Regions from separate parts of the Hungatella sp. SL.1.14 genome, predicted to be linked through region 1. Evidence: a T-box and tRNA genes for the amino acid it is inferred to sense, from the RefSeq annotation. Region 1 holds a T-box; the other holds one or more tRNA genes.

Region 1 (4,063 bases):
TTATGGAGGAGGGAAAACAGCAGCGGGCCAGGCTCTGTGTGGCCTCCTCCGTCATCATCAATCTGGGACTTTTAGGAGTTTTTAAATACGCGGATTTCCTGATGGAGACCGTGGGGCGGCTTTTAGGGATCCCGCTTCCCCTGCCGGGGCTGGCGCTTCCGATCGGTATTTCCTTTTATACGTTTCAGACCATGTCGTATACCATCGATATTTACCGGAAAGAGGCCGCTCCACAGAAGAATATCATTGATTTCGGAGCCTATGTCTCCATGTTTCCCCAGCTGATCGCCGGGCCGATCGTGCGGTATCACACCATTGCAGAGGAACTGCGGGAGCGGACTGAGAACTTCGCCGGATTTTCCAGGGGAGTGTTTCTGTTTACCGTGGGTCTGGGCAAGAAGGTGCTGATTGCCAATACCACGGGGGCTCTGTGGACACAGATTTCGGGCGTTCCGGATGCCGAGCGTACCGTTTTGATGATGTGGCTGGGGATTCTGGCGTTTGGCATGCAGATTTACTTTGATTTTTCCGGCTATTCGGATATGGCCATGGGACTGGGAGCGATGATGGGCTTTCATTTTCCGGAGAATTTCCGTTATCCCTACACAGCGAAAAGCATCACGGATTTCTGGCGCAGGTGGCATATTACCTTAAGCACATGGTTTAAGGAATACGTGTACATTCCGTTGGGCGGCAACCGGAAGGGCGCGGCGGTGCAGATACGGAACATTCTGATCGTCTGGCTGCTTACGGGAATCTGGCACGGAGCGGCGTGGAATTATCTCCTTTGGGGGCTTTACTTCGGCGTGCTTCTGCTGCTTGAGAAGCTGCTGTTAAAACCGTATCTGGAGAAACTGCCCTCCCCGGTCAGAAGCGCATACGCCATGATTTTTGTTTTTCTCGGATGGGTCCTGTTCGCGCATGAAGATATGGGCGGTGGGCTTCGGTATCTGATGCAGATGGCCGGTGCCGGAGGCATTGCCTTTACAAGCCGGAGAACGTGGTATTTGCTGGTGACCAGTCTGCCTCTTATCGCGGCGTCTGTTCTGGGCTCCACACCGCTGCCGGGCACTCTGTGCAGGAAGATGAAGGGACGGGTGAGGGAGACGGCGGAGCTTCTGTTTGTAGCTGTTGTTCTCGTGCTGTCTGTGGCATTTCTGGTAGATGCCAGCTATAATCCGTTCCTGTATTTCAGGTTTTAGAAGAAGGCGAAAGGCTGGTAATAAGGAGAACTATGGAGAAAGAAAAACACAGTGGCAGAGGCAGAGGAGTGACATTCCTGTTTCTGGGCTTTTTGGGAGTGCTGTCGCTGTTGAGTATCGTCACACCGCAGAAGGCTTTTTCCGATTCGGAGAACCGGTATTTGCAGAAAAAACCGGAATTTTCGGTGAAATCCCTGCTGAATGGAAGCTATGGAGAGAAGTACGAGCAGTACTTGAGCGATCAGTTCCCGGGTAGAAACGTCTGGATCGGAATGAAGGTCACGACAGAACGTCTTGCCCTGCAGGAAGATGTAAACGGCGTGTATTTCGGAAAAGACGGATATCTGATTGAGAAGTTTGACACAGAGGACCTGGAAGGGGAGCAGCTGAATAAAAATATCGGAAAGCTGGCCGCATTTACGGGGGCCGCAGAGAAATCTCTGGGGAAGGATCATGTCAGGGTGATGCTGGTACCGTCTGCGTCTCAGATCATCACAGAACGCCTGCCGTTTCTCGCTGCACCCTACGATCAGGGCCGGGTGACCGGGATGCTGTGCAGAAGCTTAAAGGAAGCGGGAGGTTCCCGGGAGACGGTGCTTCCGGCAGAAGAATATTTAAAACGGTATCGGGAAGAAGCGCTGTATTACCGTACGGACCATCACTGGACAGCCAGAGGAGCATATCTGGGATACCGGCTGTGGGCGGAGTCCGTGGGGCTTACTCCGTGGACGGAAGAGCTGTTTGATATTCAGACGGTAAACAGCGAGTTTCACGGGACGGTATATTCTAAACTCAATGTTCCGTGGCGGTACGACACCATTGAAGTGTGGCAGCCGAAGGAAGAAAAGGATTACCGGGTATCCTTCGATGGCGAGCCGAAAGAATACGATTCCCTTTACTTTCCCGGTGCGTTGGAGGGGAAGGACAAATACGCCGTGTACCTCGACGGCAATCATGCCATAACCAAAATCGAAAACAGGAGTATCACGGGAGATCAGAAGGAGAAGAAACTGCTCATGATCAAAGACTCCTATGCCCACAGCTTCGCGGTGTTTGCCGCCAATCATTTCGGAACCGTTTATATGGCGGATCTGCGGTATCTGAACCTGAATTTGAAGGAGTGGATGGAGGAACAGGAGATTACGGACGTTCTGGTGCTGTATCAGATTCCGGGATTCGCAAAAGAGAAATCGGTGTCAAAGCTGGTTTATGACAGATAGCGGGCCGGAAATAAAATTAGGCTCTTGACAAATAAATCGAAACCTCATATACTAATCAATAACTTCATAAGTTTAAACAGGCGTTGATAAGAACAAGTAATAATACGCAAAAGCACACAGAAAGCAGCCGGCCGATGAGAGGCGCGTGGAAAGCGGATTATGAATACATCTTTGAGCTTCACACTGAAAGCCGATGGAAAAAGGACTTAAGGTCCTGTGGACCGGTGAGTAGACTGTGACGGATTCCTGCACACGTTATCGTGCTAGAGTATAAGAATCGTACTTGAAAAGGTAAACGGCGTGAGCCGTTTATAAATTAAGGTGGTAACACGGGATTACAGTCTCGTCCTTTGAACAGGATGGGACTTTTTTTGTATCACAAAATAATTACAGGAAAAGGAGAAAACAATTATGACAGCATACGAAGAACTGAAAGCCCGCGGCCTCATTGCCCAGGTGACGAATGAAGAAGAGATCAGTAAAATGATCAATGAAGGGAAAGCTGTATTCTATATCGGCTTTGATCCAACCGCGGACAGCCTTCACGTAGGACATTTTATGGCGCTTTGCCTGATGAAGCGTTTACAGGAGGCTGGAAATAAACCGATCGCGCTGATCGGAGGCGGTACCGGAATGATCGGCGATCCGTCAGGGCGCAGTGATTTACGCCAGATGATGACTGTGGAGACGATTCAGCACAACTGTGACTGTTTCAAGAAGCAGATGAGCCGTTTTATCGATTTTTCTGAAGGAAAGGCCATGATGGTCAACAATGCAGACTGGCTGCTGGATTTGAACTACGTCGATTTTCTGCGTGAGGTAGGAACACATTTCTCCGTCAACAACATGCTGAGGGCGGAGTGCTATAAGCAGCGTATGGAGAAAGGCTTAAGCTTCCTGGAGTTCAACTACATGATCATGCAGAGCTACGATTTCTATGAGCTGTTTAAGCGTTACGGCTGTAATATGCAGTTCGGCGGCGACGATCAGTGGAGCAACATGCTGGGCGGCACAGAGCTGATCCGCCGGAAACTGGGAAAAGATGCCCACGCCATGACCATCACCCTGCTTCTCAACTCCGAGGGCAAGAAGATGGGCAAGACGCAGTCCGGTGCAGTATGGCTCGATCCAAACAAGACCACGCCGTTTGACTTCTATCAGTACTGGAGAAATGTAGGAGACGCAGATGTCTTAAAATGTCTCCGCATGCTGACCTTCCTGCCGATTGAGCAGATCAATGAGATGGATCAGTGGGAGGGAAGCCAGTTAAATCAGGCAAAGGAAATCCTGGCTTACGAGCTGACAAAACTGGTTCACGGCGAGGAAGAGGCGGAAAAATCTCAGAAGAGCGCCCGTGAGCTGTTTACCGGCGGGAATGCGGCTGATATGCCAACCTGTGAACTGACGGATGAGGCTTTCAGAGACGGAACCATCGATATTCTGGATATTCTTCATAAATCCGGCCTTGCCGGTTCCCGTTCCGAGGCGAGACGCAATGTGGAACAGGGCGGCGTATCTGTTGACGGCAATGCAGTCAATGATGTGAAGGCTGTATTTACAAAAGAGAGTCTGCAGGGAGAAGGCGTCGTAGTGAAGCGCGGTAAAAAGAAATTTGTGAAGGTAATTGCAAAATAGAACCGG
Region 2 (4,063 bases), on a different contig from region 1:
GGATATTATTATGAAGCATGAAGAGGTACTCCATGCGTGCTCCAGGCTTTTAATTGAGAAAGAGAAGATCGGCCAGCAGGAGTTTGAGAGCCTGTTTCCTGTGGAGATCTAAAGGTTAAGAGATGGATCCTGTTTAACAGAATTTTGCAGATGCCCGGTAAAATGCCTAAGATTGGCGCTTGGTATCTGCATTTTTTTGTCTGTAAAACGGGGAGAAATCAAAAATGACTAAAAAACAGGAATGAAAAAAATGATGTTTGTGCACACTTATTTCTGAAAGCATGCTATATTAATAATCGTAAACCCCCCCCAATACATTATATAGTTTTTGCTACACCCCATAAGAAACGAAATACCTTCTCCGAAAAACGGTCAGCTCCCCCGCTGACCGTTTTTTATGCCCATAGCCGGGAATACTGAAAAGGTTGGAAGAAAACATGGGAACGGGCATGAAAAAATGAAGAAACTAAGAGCCTGCGGGGTTGTATATTCAGGCCTGATCAGATAAAATAGATACAGGAGTAAATTGAGAAAGGGAAGGATAAATATATGTGCTTCCAGGCAGAGGCGTTAAACAGAGAGGCGTTATTTACCGACGAGACAGAAAATTTCCGATTTCCCACAGAACCCGAGGCCGGAGACGACGTATACTTACGATTTCGAACAGCCAGGAATAATGTGGATTATGTGTGTTATATAGAGGATGGCAGCAGCCTGAAAGAGGCCGTTATGGAGAAGACGGACTCCGATGGCCAGTTTGATTACTATGAATATAAAATTACAGTTGGCAGTGATAAACTCAGCTATAGCTTTAAAGTGGTAAAAGGAAGTGAGGTCTGTTACTACAACCGGCTGGGTGCGACGATGGATAATCAGGAGAGCTTCCATTTCCGGATTGCTCCCGGGTTCAGCACTCCGGACTGGGCCAAGGGCGCCGTCATGTATCAGATCTATGTGGACCGGTTCTGCAACGGTGATCCGGCCAACGACGTTGTGGATAATGAGTATTTTTATATTGACCAGAATGTGGAACACGTATCGGATTGGAGCAGGTATCCCAGTCAGATGGACGTGGGCTGTTTTTATGGCGGAGATTTGCAGGGAGTATGGGATAAGCTGGATTATATCCAGAATCTGGGTGTGGATGTCATCTATTTTAACCCGATTTTCGTGTCGCCATCGAACCACAAGTATGACTGTCAGGATTACGACCATATCGATCCGCACTACGGAGTTATAGTAAAGGACGGCGGAGAACCCTTAAAGAGCGGAGCCACCGATAATCGTCAGGCAACCAAGTATATGGTGAGAAGCACGGCGAAGGAGAATTTAGAGGCCAGTGACGCGTTTTTTGCGCGGTTTGTAGAGGAGGTTCACCGCCGCGGGATGAAGATTATCCTGGATGGCGTGTTTAACCACTGCGGATCCTTTAACAAATGGCTGGACGGGGAGCTTCTTTATCAGATGTCCGGCGACTATGAAGCCGGGGCGTATGTGTCGGAGGATAGTCCGTACCACACGTTTTTTAAATTTTACAAAGATGATGCATGGCCCTGCAATGATTCCTATGACGGCTGGTGGGGCCATTCCACACTGCCGAAGCTGAACTATGAGGAATCTCCGAAGCTGTATGAATATATCATGAATATCGCCCGTAAGTGGGTGTCTCCGCCGTACAATGTGGACGGCTGGAGGCTTGATGTAGCTGCTGATTTAGGGCACAGCAGCGAATACAACCACAAGTTCTGGCGGGATTTCCGAAGTGCGGTAAAGGAGGCCAATCCCAAGGCGATCGTGCTGGCCGAGCATTATGGAGATCCTTCCAGCTGGCTTGCAGGGGACCAGTGGGATACCGTGATGAACTATGATGCATTTATGGAGCCTGTGACCTGGTTCCTGACAGGGATGGAGAAACACAGCGATGAGAGCAATCCCAGTCTTTACGGGGATGGAGAAAGCTTTTTTCGCTCCATGAATTACCATATGAGCCGTATGATGACAAATTCAGTGATGGTGGCCATGAACGAACTGTCAAATCATGACCACTCCCGATTTTTGACGAGGACGAACCGGACAGTGGGACGGATCAGTACGAAGGGTGCGAAGGCAGCTTCCGAGGGCGTCAACTACGGCGTATTCCGTGAGGCGGTGTTGATACAGATGACCTGGCCGGGAGCGCCTACCATCTACTATGGCGATGAGGCCGGAGTCTGCGGCTGGACGGATCCGGATAACCGGAGAACGTATCCGTGGGGCAATGAGAATCTGGAACTGATTGAATTTCATAAATATATGACGGGACTTCACCACCGGATTGCAGCGCTGAGACGCGGTTCCTTAAAACAGCTGCTGGCCGGAAGGCAGCTGATCGCGTACGGCCGTTTCTGCGGAGACAGTGTCTGTGCCGTGATAGTCAATAACCGGGCTGCAGAGCGTGATGTACAGCTTCCTGTATGGCAGCTGGGCCTGGCGGATGGCGATACGCTGGTACGCCATATGCTGACGTACGAGACGGGATACAACGTAGGGAAAATTAGCTATGAGGTGGCAGACGGCCAGGTGTCTGTTTTTATGCCCGCCAACAGTGCCATACTCCTTGCAACGGACCGGGTGTAGGATGAAACTGGTCCGGCAGAGATTAAAGCGCCGGGCCGGGCGAAATGACGGGCTGGGAGAAAATGCACGAAAAAATGTGGGATAGCGGATGAAAACTACTTGATTTTTCACGTTCTCTGTGATAAAATAATCACTGCTTGTCAAAGCAATCTGGATGGTTTCCCGAGTGGCCAAAGGGGACAGACTGTAAATCTGCTGCAAATTGCTTCGGTGGTTCGAATCCACCACCATCCATATGCCGGCGTGGCGGAACTGGCAGACGCACAGGACTTAAAATCCTGCGGGCCTAATCGCCCGTACCGGTTCGATTCCGGTCGCCGGCACTTGAGTAGGATCAGACGAACACGTTTGATCCTCTTTTTTTGCTCTTAACGCATCATCAAGCTGAGCTCTGATTTCCGCACGATGTCCGCTCTCATCATCACAGAAGTTATACACAATGATAGCATAGTCATTGTGAAGATAAATTGAGTTGACAAAGGTATTAATCAGCCGTATCTTAAACTCTGTGCTGTCAACGTCCTGATCTCTAAATTTATTGAGCCAGTACTCTACCATCTCCTCTGTGAGTTTCGGGCGTTTGATTTCTGCCTTGGCGATACAGATTTTGAGTTCTTCCTTACGCTCTTCTAAGGCCATCATACGCTCTTTCGTTGTCTCAGTGATAATTCCCATCTCTACAGCATTAACAAGGTTATTTAAGCCTTTCTGTACGTCTGAGAGCTGCTTTCTGAGTGACTGCATCTGTAATTCCTGTGCATCCGAGTTCTGAATTTCGACAACCTTTTTAGCCAGATAATCAATGGTATCTGGCTGAAGCACGTTATCAATAGTCTGAGAGATAATAAAATTCTCCAGATCAGTTTTACGGACTGTAGATTTTTCACATTTTACTCCCTTGTTTTTCCTGGAAGAGCACTTATAGTAATAGTGGCTTGCTCCATTCCGGCTTGTCCCAGATTCCCCGATGATCGGCCGCTTGCAATATTCGCAAAAAATCTTTCCAGTGAGAAGGAACTCCTCCGGAGCAGTGCATCGGCTCCTGGATCGGTTGCGGGAATTCATTTCAAGTATCATTTGGACTTTCCCCCACAACTCCATATTTATAATGGGGTGTATCACATCATTAACAACAATATCGCCGTAACGGTATATGCCTATATATTTTTCATTCCGCAGAATAAAGTATATGGTATTATTTTTAAAGGGATCTCCCTTGGCATTAACTACACCACGGGTATTAAGGTCGGTAGCTATGGCCTTTGCTGTCTCTCCGGCAGCATACCGCTCAAAAATCTCAACAACGATAGGAGATGTTACTGGATCTACAACATATTTCTTATTAATTATCTTATATCCAAGCATCAGATTACCTCCCAGTGCGTGTCCTTTAAGCATGGACTCTCTCAGCCCACGTCTAACCTTTTGCGACAATTCCGCAGAGTAA

What was found. A T-box is a leader RNA that pairs with one kind of tRNA and senses whether it is charged. The one in region 1 lies ahead of tyrS (tyrosine--tRNA ligase), so its partner is inferred to be a tRNA-Tyr.
Region 2: it encodes a tRNA-Tyr, which carries the amino acid that the T-box ahead of tyrS (tyrosine--tRNA ligase) is inferred to sense. The anticodon was not compared.

Annotation. Positions count from the first base shown of each region.
Region 1 is NZ_JANFYJ010000023.1:12,696-16,758, forward strand. Features, by position in the region: gene NE473_RS22055 (MBOAT family O-acyltransferase) at 1-1,202, shown strand, start outside; gene NE473_RS22060 (DHHW family protein) at 1,235-2,422, shown strand; T-box leader at 2,497-2,776, shown strand; gene tyrS (tyrosine--tRNA ligase) at 2,834-4,057, shown strand.
Region 2 is NZ_JANFYJ010000034.1:5,744-9,806, reverse strand. Features, by position in the region: gene ftsH (ATP-dependent zinc metalloprotease FtsH) at 1-112, shown strand, start outside; gene NE473_RS26510 (glycoside hydrolase family 13 protein) at 550-2,616, shown strand; tRNA gene NE473_RS26505 (tRNA-Tyr) at 2,769-2,850, shown strand; tRNA gene NE473_RS26500 (tRNA-Leu) at 2,854-2,939, shown strand; partial or broken gene NE473_RS33240 (recombinase family protein) at 3,466-4,063, opposite strand, start outside.